2 regions of the Nocardioides sp. 616 genome follow, and region 1 is predicted to be linked to the other one. Evidence: riboswitches for the same ligand, from Rfam matches in the RefSeq annotation. Region 1 holds a riboswitch; the other holds the start of a gene.
The links. Region 1 has a riboswitch for thiamine pyrophosphate ahead of C5H89_RS03765 (thiamine ABC transporter substrate-binding protein). Riboswitches for the same ligand answer to the same signal wherever they lie in the genome.

Region 1 (6,042 bases):
ACCCGAGCGGAACGCCACGCTCATGCCCAGCACGGCGAGCGCCAGGAGCAGGGCGGTGGCCAGGGCGTCCAGCGCCACCGCCCGTCCCCGGCGGTGGTGCTGCGTGACCCGCTGGAAGACCAGGGCGAGGGTCGCCAGCCCGACCAGGGAGAGCGTGACCGGACTCGCGTGCGCGACGCCGGACACCTCGCCGCTGACCACGAAGGCGTCACCGCTGACGTCGCCGACCAGGACACCGCCGAAGGCCGACCCCACCAGCATCGTGGTGGTGGTCAGCACCTCGGAGGCGGACATGGAGTCCTGACGCACCAGGAGTGCGACGACCAGCGCCGTCAGGGCGGTGGCCGCGAAGCCGGCGGCGGCCGCCAGGGGCGCGCGTCGCCAGTGCGCCGGGAGCCCCGTGGCCGAGGGCGTCCCGGTCGCCGTCACGAGCACCGTCATGCCGCGACAGCCTGCCGCACCCCGGGCACGCGCGCACCAGGGACTCGAGCACTGAGACTCGAGCACTGAGACTCGCCTCCGGGGCGTCTCAGGTCGCGGGTGGCGAGTCGTCGTCGTCGGGCAGGTGCGGGTCGGCCAGCAGGTACTGGGTGAGCGGGCCGTCGAGGGACCGCTCATGGTGGTGCAGCGGCTCCGGCACCATCCGGTCCTCGGCGGTGTCCCAGAACCTGTCCACGCGCAGCGCCACCGCGTGGGTGACCTTCCCGGGCAGTCCCTGGTGCGGGAGGTAGGGATGGGGGCGCGTCGGGGCGTGCAGCTCGGCGACGTGCAGCCGCTGGGACCAGTCCGGGTCCCCGTCGCGTTGGTTCGCGACCAGGTCGACGGCCAGCTCCCGCTCGGACTCCCACACGGCGTCGAACGCCCGGTGCACCTCGCCCCAGATGTCGGACCACGGTCGGCGGACGGCGTACGCCGAGCCGTAGAGCTTGGCCTTGACCTGGTTGAGGGCGACCTCCAGCGCCCGGCACTGGGCCACGAACTCCGACGCCCGGTGCCGGCCTTCGGGGAGGCGGTGCCGGGCCGCGGGGACCAGCACCTCGTTCACCGCACCCAGGTGCCGGCTGGCACTGAGCAGGAAGGTGTCGGTCGCGGGGTACTGGTCTCGCGGACGCATGGACTCGGGGTGCGGGCGGGCGGCTTCCGCGCGATCCAGGCGCAGCGCGAGCGCCTGGTGGGTCCGGTCCAGGTCTGAAACGAGGGTCTCCATCGACGTCCCTCCTTCCTCTTGATGGTCCCTCTCCCCGCGTCGGTAGGCAAGGCCGGCGCCCGCCCCGCCTACAGTGGCGGTCCCATGAATGAGACCACCCCCGCCGCCACGCCCACCTCCACCGCAGGTGCGGTGTCGCCGGACTCGGGCCTCGCCTGGACCGAGGAGGGCGCCTGGCCGGTGGCGCCCGGAGTGCACCGGATCCCACTGCCACTGCCGCTGGACGGGCTGCGCGCCATCAACGTCTACACCGTGGAGACCGACGACGGGCTCACCCTGATCGACGGCGGCTGGGCCATCGAAGCCTCCCGCGCGGTGCTCGAGCGGTCGCTGGCGCTGCTCGGCCACACCCCCGCCGACATCCGCTCCTTCCTGGTCACCCACGCGCACCGCGACCACTACACCCAGGCGGTCGCGCTGCGCACCGAGCACGGCGCCCACGTCAGCCTGGGGATCGGCGACAAGGGGTCGCTCGACGAGATCCAGGACGGGTTCAGCTCCGGGGACCCCCATCTGGCGATGCTGCTGCGCGCCGGCGCCGCGGACGTGGCGAAGATCTGGGGCAACCACGCCGGCGAGGCCGAGCCCGACCCCTCGGTCTGGGGCTACCCGGACACCTGGCTGGAGGGCGACCACACGGTGGCCGTGGGCGAGCGCCGGATCGACGCCGTCTCCACCCCCGGTCACACCCAGGGCCACTTCGTCTTCGCCGACACCGCGGCCGGGCTGCTCTTCTCCGGCGACCACGTGCTGCCCACCATCACCCCGTCCATCGGCTTCGAGGGCGGGACCCCCGAGCAGCCCCTGGGTGACTTCATGACGTCGCTCGCCAAGGTCCGGGCTCTGCCCGACCTGCGCCTGCTCCCGGCCCACGGACCCCTGGCGCCCTCCTCGCACGCCCGGGCCGAGGAGCTGCTGGCCCACCACGAGCACCGGCTCGCGCAATGCCTGGAGCTGGTGGGCTCCGGTGAGCGGACGGCGTACGAGGTGGCGGGCGGACTGGGGTGGACCCGGCACGAGCGTCGGCTGGAGAGCCTGGACGTGTTCAACACCGCCCTGGCCACGATGGAGACCCGGGCCCACCTGGTGCTGCTGGTGGCCCGCGGCGACGTCACCGTCGCCGACGTGGACGGCGTGGACGTCTACCGGCGCGTCGGCGGCCTGGACGACGGGGCCTGAGATGGGCGGCCAGCCCGGCGACCCGCTGGTCCTCTACATCGCCGGCTGGGGACGCAGCGGGTCCACCCTGGCGGAGCGGCTGCTCGCCGAGATCGACGGCGTCACCCTGCTCGGGGAGGTCGTGCACCTGTGGGAGCGGGGCGTGCGCGAGGACCAGCTGTGCGCGTGCGAGCGCCCGTTCCACCAGTGCCCCTTCTGGAGCGAGGTGGGACGCCTCGCCTTCGGGGGGTGGGAGCAGGTCGAGGTGGACCGGATCGCCGAGCTCAAGTCGCAGGTGGACCGCCAGCGCCGGCTGCCGCGCACGGTACGGCGTCGCCCGGACGCCGCCACCCGCGCCGCCATCGACGAGTACGCCGGCTGGTTCCGCGCCGTCTACGCCGCGGCGCAGCAGGTCAGCGGCGCCCGGATCCTGGTCGACTCCAGCAAGGAGATCCCCACCGCGGTGACCCTGAGCCACCTGGAGGACCTGGATCTGCGGGTGCTGCACATCGTGCGCGACGCCCGCGGGGTGGCGCACTCCTGGGCCAAGGTGGTGGCCCGGCCCGAGGCGGACGGCGAGCCGATGCCGCGCTTCTCCCCGGCCCGCAGCACCGCCCTGTGGATGTCGGGCAACCTGACGGTCCAGGGGCTGGCCTGGCGCGGCGTCCCGGTGACCCGGCTGCGCTACGAGGACCTGGTGGCCTCCCCGGCCCAGGCGGTCGCCGGGGCCTGGGACGCGCTCGGGCTGCCTGGCCGGCCGGGGCTGCCGATGGTGGACGACCACAGCATCGAGCTGCACCCGAGCCACTCGGTGGCGGGCAACCCGATGCGGTTCCGCACCGGGATCACCGAGCTGCGCGCCGACGACGCCTGGCGCACCCAGATGTCGCGCTCGGACCGTGCGGTGGTGACCGCGATCGCGTGGCCGCTGCTGAAGCGGTTCGGCTATCTGTAGGCTGGCCGGCACAAGACAGGGGAGCACTTCGTCCGCGAGGACTCGGGTGCTGAGAGTGCGGATCCGCCGCAGACCCTAAGAACCTGCTCCGGTTAGCACCGGCGAAGGGAGTCATCACGTGAACACGCACGCCTGCACGGGCTCAAGGCTCACCACGTCCCACCGGTCGACGTTCCACCGGGCGACGGCACTGGCACTGACCGGTGCGCTGCTCGGCGCCTGCAGCCTGCTGGGGGGTGAGGACCAGAGCGCCGAGGCGGGCGGGGCGAGCGAGGTGGTGCTGGTCACCCACGACTCCTTCACGCTGCCCGAGGAGCTGCTCGCGGAGTTCCGCGAGCAGTACGGCCACGAGGTCGTGGTGCGCTCCTCCGGCGACGCCGGCGCGCTGAGCGCCAAGCTGGCGCTGACCAAGGAGAACCCCACGGGCGACGTGGCGTTCGGGGTCGACAACACCTTCGCCTCCCGAGTCCTGGACGAAGGGGTCTTCGCCCCCTACGACCCGCCGCAGGCCCCCGGCGCCGGGCGCTACGAGCTCCCCGAGGGCTCCGACCGGCTCACCCCGGTCGACGTGGCGGCCGTCTGCGTCAACATCGACGACACCTGGTTCGCCAAGCAGGACGTGGTCCCGCCGCGGACGCTGGCGGACCTGACGAAGCCGGCGTACCGGGACCTGATGGTGACCCCGGCCGCGTCGACCTCCTCGCCGGGCATGGCCTTCCTGCTGACCACGGTCGCCGCCTATGGCGAGAAGTGGCCGGCGTACTGGTCGGAGCTGCTGGACAACGGCCTCAAGGTCGTCGACGGCTGGTCGGACGCCTACTACACCGACTTCACCCAGGGGGGCGAGGGCGGGGAGCGGCCCATCGTGGTCTCCTACGACTCCTCACCCGCGTTCACCGTGCCCGAGGGGTCGGAGAAGTCCACGACCAGCGCGCTGCTGGAGACCTGCTTCCAGCAGGTGGAGTACGCCGGGGTGCTCAAGGGTGCGGCCAACCCCGAGGGCGCGAGGGACCTGGTCGCGTTCCTGCAGGAGCCGGAGACCCAGGCGGCGCTGCCGGAGAGCATGTACGTCTTCCCGGTGGTCACGGGCGTGGACCTGCCCGAGGACTGGGCCCGCTACGCCGCCCGCCCCGAGGACCCCTACACGGTCGACCCCGCCGACATTGCGGCCAACCGGGACACGTGGCTCCAGCGGTGGACCGACCTCACCACCGAGTGACTCCTCAGTGGGCGAGCGGGGTGCGGCCGCCCCGGCGGCTGCTGGTCCTGGGCGCCCTGGCAACGGGGCCGCTGCTGGTCCTCGGCGTCTTCTTCGTGCTGCCCGTCGCCGCGATGGTGAGCCGCGGCTTCGTCGTCGACGGGCAGCTCGACGTCCCGGGCGTGCTCCAGGTGCTGGCCCGACCCCGGGTGGCGCGGGTGCTGGCCTTCACCCTGGGCTCCGCGCTGGCCGGTACCGCGCTCTCGCTGCTCCTGGGACTGCCGGCGGCGTACGCGCTGAGCCGGCTCGCGCTGCCCGGACGCGCCGTGCTGCGAGCGGTGCTGCTGGTGCCGTTCGTGCTGCCCACGGTCGTCGTGGGGGTCGCCTTCCGGCAGCTGCTCGGTGAGTCCGGGCCCCTGGGCTTCCTGGGCCTGGACGGTACCCCGGTCGCGATCGTCGCGGGCCTGGCGTTCTTCAACGCAGCCGTGGTGATCCGCTCCGTGGGGGCGGCCTGGGAGGGGCTGGACCCGCGGCCGGGCGAGGCGGCGGCGGCGCTGGGGGCCTCGCCGTGGCAGGTGCTGCGCACCGTCACCCTCCCGGCCCTGCGGCCCGCGATCGTCTCCGCCGCCTCGGTGGTGTTCCTGTTCTGCGCCACCGCCTTCGGGATCGTGCTGGTGCTCGGCGGGGTGCGCTACGCCACGGTGGAGACCGAGATCTACCTGCTCACCACCACCCTGTTCGACCTGCAGGCGGCCGCCGCGCTCTCGGTGCTGCAGCTGGTGCTGATCACCGGGCTGCTGGTGCTCACCGGCCGCACCCGCAACGGCGCCACGACCGTGTCGCGTCGCGCCGTGGCGCCGAGACGCCCGAGCCGGCACGACCTCCCGGCGCTGGCGATGACCGGGGTGCTGGTGGTGTTCGTGGCGACGCCGCTGGTCACCCTCGTGGTGGGCTCGCTGCGGGTCGGGGGCGAGTGGGGCTTGGGCAACTACCGGGCCCTCTCGGGGACCGGTGAGGACCGGGCGCTGCTGGTCCCGGTGACCCAGGCGCTGGCCACCTCGCTGCGCACCGCCGCCGACGCGACCACGATGGCGCTGGTCCTCGGGCTCGTCCTGGCCGTGATGGTCACGCGTCGCTCCCACACCCGGGCCGAGCGCCGGCTGCGGTCCTGGCTCGACGGCCTGTTCATGCTCCCCCTGGGAGTCTCCGCGGTCACCCTCGGGTTCGGCTTCCTGATCGCCCTGGACCGGCCGCCGGTGGACCTGCGGGACTCGGCGCTGCTGGTGCCGATCGCCCAGGCGCTGGTGGCGCTGCCGCTGGTGGTCCGCACCCTGGTCCCGGTGCTGGCCGGCCTGGACGACCGTCAGCGCCAGGCCGCGGCCTCGCTCGGGGCCGGCCCGCTGCGCTCCTTCCTCACCGTGGACGTCCCCGCGGTCTGGAAGCCGCTGCTCGCCGCCACCGGCTTCGCGTTCGCGGCGTCGCTGGGGGAGTTCGGGGCCACCTCCTTCCTGGCCCGGGAGGAGA
Region 2 (6,042 bases), on a different contig from region 1:
ACGGCGGCTACATGTCGATCGGCTACGACTCCGCCGTCGTGCCGGACGTCACCGAGGTCGCGGACCTGCTCAAGCCGGAGTTCAAGGGCAAGGTGGCGCTCAACGGCGACCCGACCCAGGCCGGCGCGGCGTTCAGCGGCGTGATGATGGCCGCGATCGCCAACGGTGGCTCGCCGGACGACATCGCTCCCGGGGTGGACTTCTTCGGCGACCTCAAGAAGGCCGGCAACTTCCTCACCGTGGACCCCGACTCCACCACCATCGAGCAGGGCACCACGCCGGTCGTCATCGACTGGGACTACCTCGGTGCCGCGGCTGCTGCCAACGTCGACACCTGGAAGACCGTCGTGCCTGAAGAGGCCGTGGTCGCCGGGTACTACTACCAGGCGATCAACGCCGACGCCCCGCACCCGGCTGCGGCTCGGCTGTGGCAGGAGTTCCTGTACAGCGACGAGGGCCAGAACCTCTGGCTCAAGGGCGGCGCCCGACCGGTGCGCGGCGAGGCCATGGCCGAGGCCGGCACCATCGACGCCAAGCTCTGGGACGCCCTGCCGGAGGTCACCGGTGACCCGGTGATCCCGAGCAACGAGCAGACCGAGACCGCGGGCGCCTACCTGGCCAAGAACTGGTCGAAGGCGATCCGCTGACGATGTCCGATCGAGCAGAGGGAGGGCGGGGCCGTCGGCCAGCCGTCGGCCCCTTCCTCCCGCTGCTGCCCTTCCTGGGGTTCCTGCTCGTCTTCCTGGTGGTACCCACGCTCACGGTGGTCGTCGGCGCCTTCCAGGACGAGTCCGGGGCATTCACCCTGGGCAACCTGGACGCGCTGACCAGCGACGCCGCCCTCACGGCGCTGCGCGGGTCGTTGATCCTCTCGGGCGCCACCGCGGTGCTCGGTGCGGTGCTCGGGGCGGTGCTCGCCTTCCTCGTGGTCTCCATGGGGCCGAGCAGCCTCATCCGTCGCGCCACGCTCTCGGTCAGCGGCGTGCTCGCCCAGTTCGGCGGCATCACCCTGGCCTTCGCCTGGATCGCGACCATCGGCCCGGTCGGGATCGTGACGAACGCGATGAGCGACTGGTTCAGTGCCGACCTCTACGGCAGCGGGTGGCTCTTCGGGCTCCCCGGCCTCGTCGTCGTCTACACCTACTTCCAGGTCCCGTTGATGGTCATCGTCTTCGCGCCCGCCCTCGACGGGCTGCGGCAGGAGTGGCGGGAGGCCGCGGTCAACCTCGGGGCCACCCGAGCGCAGTACTGGCGCCACGTCGGGGTCCCCCTGCTGTTCCCCGCGTTCCTCGGCTCCGCGCTGCTGCTCTTCGCCAACGCCTTCGCCGCCTACGCGACCGCGGCGGTGCTGGTCAGCCAGGGCCAGCCGATCGTGCCGCTGCTGATCCGCCAGGCCGTCACCAGCGAGGTGCTGCTGGGTCAGGCGAACGTCGGCTTCGCGCTGGCCCTGGAGATGATCGTGGTGGTCTCGGTGGTCATGCTCGCCTACAACCTGCTGCTGCGTCGGACGTCGAGGTGGATGCCGTGAGGGTCACCGGTGGATTCCGGGTGCTGCGTGCCCTGGCCCTGATCGCCTTCGCGGCGTACTTCTTCGTGCCGATGCTGGCGATGTTCGACTTCTCCACCCAGGTGCGGGGCAGCGCCCCGGGTCGCACCTGGGACAACTGGGGCTTCATGGTCACCGACGAGGACTTCCGCTCCGCGATCGTCACCTCGCTGCTGCTGGCGTTGTTCACGGTGGTGCTGATGGTGGTGCTGCTCGTGCCCACGATGGTCTGGACCCGGTTGCGGGTGCCCCAGGCGCGCCGGCTCATCGAGTTCCTGTGCCTGCTGCCGCTGACCATCCCGGCCCTGGTCATCGTGGTCGGGTTCAGCAACGTCTTCTCCTGGGTCACCCTGCTGCTCGGTGACTCCGCGCTGACCCTGACCTTCGCCTACGTGGTGCTGGTGCTGCCGTACGCCTACCGGTCGATCGACGCAGCGCTGTCCGCCATCGACGTCACCACCCTGGCCGAGGCCGCGCGCTCCCTGGGCGCGGGCTGGGCCACCGTGATCCTGCGGGTGATCCTGCCCAACATCACCGGTGGGGTCCTCGGCGCCGCCTTCATCTCGGTGGCCCTGGTGCTGGGAGAGTTCACCTTCGCCTCGCTGCTGCACTTCGACACCATGCCGGTCGCGATGGCCTCCATCTACAAGAGCAACGGCCCGGCCGCGATGGCAGGCGCCCTCGCGACCATGGCCCTGACCACGTTCCTGCTGCTGGGGTTCACCTTCCTCAGCCGGAACCGCCACCAGCAAGGAGCCGGACGATGACCGCCCCACCGAAGACTGGACGCGGTCTCGCTGTCCAGCTCAAGGACCTGACCCGCGTCTACGGCTCGGTGCGCGCCCTGGACGGCTTCGACCTGGAGATCGACCCCGGCGAGATGATCGTGCTGCTGGGTCCCTCGGGCTGCGGCAAGACCACCGCCCTGCGCATCCTGGCCGGCCTGGACCGGGCCACCTCGGGGACCGTGAGCGTGGGCGGACGGGACGTCACCAGGGTGCCGGCCAACAAGCGGGACATGGGGATGGTCTTCCAGGCCTACAGCCTCTTCCCGCACATGACCGTGATCGACAACGTGGCCTTCGGGCTCCGGCTGCGGGGCACCGGCCGCGCGGCGCGACGCGAGCGTGCCGGTGCGATGCTCGACCTCGTCGGGCTCCACACCCAGGCCGACCGCTACGCCCACGAGCTCTCCGGAGGTCAGCAGCAGCGGGTGGCACTGGCTCGCGCGCTGGCCTTCGAGCCGTCCGTGCTGCTGCTCGACGAGCCGCTGTCCGCGCTGGACGCCAAGGTGCGGGTGCAGCTGCGTGACGAGATCAGGCGGGTGCAGCTCGAGGTCGGGACCACCACGTTGTTCGTCACCCACGACCAGGAGGAGGCGCTCGCCGTCGCAGACCGGGTGGGAGTGATGAACGCGGGACGGCTGGAGCAGCTGGCACCTCCGACCGAGCTCTACTCCGCGCCGGCCACCCCGTTCGTGGGTGCCTTCGTGGGACTCTCCAACCGGCTGCCGGCGCGCGTGGAGGGCACCGAGGCCGTCGTGCTCGGCCAGCGGGTCCCCGTGCTGCCCGGATCCGCCACCGGCGAGGGGCTGGCGCTGGTCCGCCCCGAGTCGATCGTGCTCGTCGCGGATGCCGGAGCCACCACCACGGTCACCTCCGTCGGCTTCCTGGGTCCGGTCTCGCGGGTGCACTGTGCGCTGGAGGACGGCACCGACGTCATCGTGCAGCTGGCCAGCTCGGCCGCGACGCAGCTGCGCCCCGGTGACCGGGTGGCGCTGACCGTCTCCCCGGCGCCGGTGCTCGTCGTGGGTCGCTGAGCCGTCTCGACGTGGTCGCCCGGCGCTGCTAGCGTCGGAGGTGTCCACCACGGGAGCCTGCGGCAGCGGGCTGAGAGGGAGCTGTTCCGCTCCGACCGTCGAACCTGATCCGGGTCATGCCGGCGAAGGAAGCGTCGAGGAGCTCACGTGTACCCCACCCTCCTGCCCCGTCTGTTCTGCCTCGTCTCGGCCACCGACGACCTGACCCTGCTCACCGCCCTCGCGGGGGCCGGGGTCGACGGCTTCCAGGTCCGGGCCAAGGGGGCCGGCGACCGCGAGCTGCTGGCGCTGGTCACCCTGGTCATCGCGGCCGTCCGCTCCCACGGCGCCGCGGTGGTGGTCAACGACCGGGTCGACATCGCCCTGGCGACCGGGGCGGACGGGGTGCACCTGGGAGCCGACGACCTCCCAGTCGCGGTGGCGCGGCGGCTGGCGCCCGACCTGCTGGTGGGGGCGACGTGCCGGGATCGACAGGCGGTGGCGCAGGCGCGCGCCGACGGGGCGACGTACGCCGGGTTCGGGCCGGTGTGGGGCACGCGCAGCAAGTCGGGACTGCCCACGCCCCTGGGACCGGGGGCGATCGAGTCCGCCCAGGGGGTGCTGCCTCTCTTCGCCATCGGTGGGGTCACCGCGGCACGCGCGGTCCAGGCGCGTGCCGCCGGGGCGCACGGTGTGGCGGTCATCGCCGGGATCTGGGGCGCGCGAGATCCGGTGGCCGCGGCCAAGGAGCTCGTGACGGCGTCGGCCTGAGGAGCACGACATGACCGTCGAGGACAGCACGCTCCGGGTCCGGGTGCTGGGCGCGGGGATCATCGGGCTCACCTGTGCCCTGGAGCTGGGGCGTCGCGGGCACCGCGTCGAGGTGGTCGACCCCGCGCCCGGCAGCGGCGCCTCCTGGGCCGCGGCCGGGATGCTGAGCCCGGCCGGCGAGGCCTGGCACGGTGAGGCCGACCTGCTCCGGACCGGTCGGCGCAGTGCCGACCTGTGGCCGGAGCTGGCCCGGGACCTGGGAGTGCCGCTGCGGCAGGTCGGCACCATGCTGGTGGCCCACGACGCCGGGGACGCCGAGGACCTGGGTCGGCTGCTGTCGCTCCTCACCGACCACGGCGAGCCCGTGGAGCGGCTCGCCAGTCGCGACGCCCGGGTCCTGGAGCCTGCCCTGGCCCGAGGCTGTGCGGGAGCCGCCCTGCTGCCGCGCGACCACAGCGTGGACCCCCGGGCCGTGGTGCGGGCGCTGCGACGCCGGTGCCGGGTGGTCCCGGCCGCCACCGGGCCGGCCGACGTCACTGTCGTGGCGACCGGGACCACCCTGCCCCCGCCGTTCGCCCACCTGGTGCGCGGGGTGCGCGGGGAGGTGGTGCGGGCGCACTGCCCCGACCCGCCCCGCCGCACCCTGCGCGGCTGGGTGCGGGGCACCCCGGTCTACGTCGTGCCCCGCCCGGACGGCGAGGTGGTCATCGGTGCCACCCAGAGCGAGCACGCCGCACCGCCCGTGGTGACGCTGGAGGGCCTGGCGACCCTGCTGGTGGCGGCGCGGACCCTGCTGCCCGGACTGGACCGCGCCACCTTCGGCGAGGCGGTCGCCCGGGACCGCCCGGCCTCCGTCGACCACCGTCCGCTGGTGGGTGCCACCCACCTGCCGGAGGTGCTGCTGGCCGCGGGGCACCACCGGCACGGGGTGCTGCTGGCCCCGCTCACCGCGGTGCTGATCGCGGACCACCTGGACGGCGGCGCGAGCGAGCCGTCCTGGGACCCACGTCGATTCGACACCGTCCACCCGCCGACCGGGCCGTCCCAGACGGCGCAGAGCAGGAGCGTGCCGCAATGAGGATCGTGCTGAACGGCTCGCCCGCCGAGGTGCCGCCGGGCACCGTGGCCGAGCTGCTGGGCGGCCTTCGTCCCGGAGTCGCCGTGGCCGTCAACGGCGAGGTGGTGCCTCGAGCGGCAGTCGGCTGTCGAGAGCTGGTCCCCGGTGACGTGGTCGAGGTCGTGACGGCGGTGCAGGGCGGATGACCGGCCTGCGTGTCGCCGGGGTGGAGCTGACCTCCCGACTGCTGCTCGGCACCGGGGGACTGCCCCGGCTCTCGCTGCTCGAGCCCGTGCTGGAGGCCGCTCGTCCCGGCCTGGTCACGGTGAGCATGCGGCGCGCCGGGGGCGGTGCGCAGAACGGACTGCTGGGCCTCCTGGGTCGGCACGGGGTCCGGGTGCTGCCCAACACGGCTGGTTGCCGCTCGGCCCGGGAGGCGGTGCTGACGGCTCGGCTGGCGCGGGAGGCCCTGGGGACCGACTGGGTCAAGCTCGAGGTGATCGGCGACGAGGAGTCCCTGCTGCCCGACGCCGTGGAGCTGTTGGAGGCCGCGGAGCAGCTGGTGTCCGACGGGTTCGCGGTGCTGCCCTACCTGGGCGCCGACCCCGTGCTCGCCCGACGGCTCGCCGACCTCGGCTGCGTCGCGGTGATGCCCCTCGGGTCGCCCATCGGGTCGGGCCTGGGAGTGCTGGACCCGTTCGCGGTGGAGTCGGTGGTGGCCGCGGTCCAGGTGCCGGTCGTGCTGGACGCCGGCATCGGCACCGCCAGCGACGCGGCCCTGGCAATGGAGCTCGGCTGCGCCGGAGTCCTCGCGGCCTCTGCGGTGACCCGGGCCGACGCCCCGCCGGTGATGGCGCGGGCGCTGCGCCT

Region 2: it holds a riboswitch for thiamine pyrophosphate, as region 1 does, so the genes downstream of both, thiE (thiamine phosphate synthase) here and C5H89_RS03765 (thiamine ABC transporter substrate-binding protein) in region 1, are expected to answer to the same signal.

Annotation. Positions count from the first base shown of each region.
Region 1 is NZ_POAG01000010.1:364,713-370,754, reverse strand. It holds gene C5H89_RS03785 (hypothetical protein) at 1-441, opposite strand, end outside; gene C5H89_RS03780 (hypothetical protein) at 530-1,207, opposite strand; gene C5H89_RS03775 (MBL fold metallo-hydrolase) at 1,292-2,386, shown strand; gene C5H89_RS03770 (sulfotransferase) at 2,388-3,320, shown strand; TPP riboswitch at 3,328-3,447, shown strand; gene C5H89_RS03765 (thiamine ABC transporter substrate-binding protein) at 3,439-4,539, shown strand; gene C5H89_RS03760 (iron ABC transporter permease) at 4,560-6,042, shown strand, end outside.
Region 2 is NZ_POAG01000022.1:224,772-230,813, forward strand. It holds gene C5H89_RS15945 (ABC transporter substrate-binding protein) at 1-647, shown strand, start outside; gene C5H89_RS15950 (ABC transporter permease subunit) at 650-1,528, shown strand; gene C5H89_RS15955 (ABC transporter permease subunit) at 1,525-2,313, shown strand; gene C5H89_RS15960 (ABC transporter ATP-binding protein) at 2,310-3,365, shown strand; TPP riboswitch at 3,405-3,514, shown strand; gene thiE (thiamine phosphate synthase) at 3,513-4,115, shown strand; gene C5H89_RS15970 (FAD-dependent oxidoreductase) at 4,126-5,193, shown strand; gene thiS (sulfur carrier protein ThiS) at 5,190-5,378, shown strand; gene C5H89_RS15980 (thiazole synthase) at 5,375-6,042, shown strand, end outside.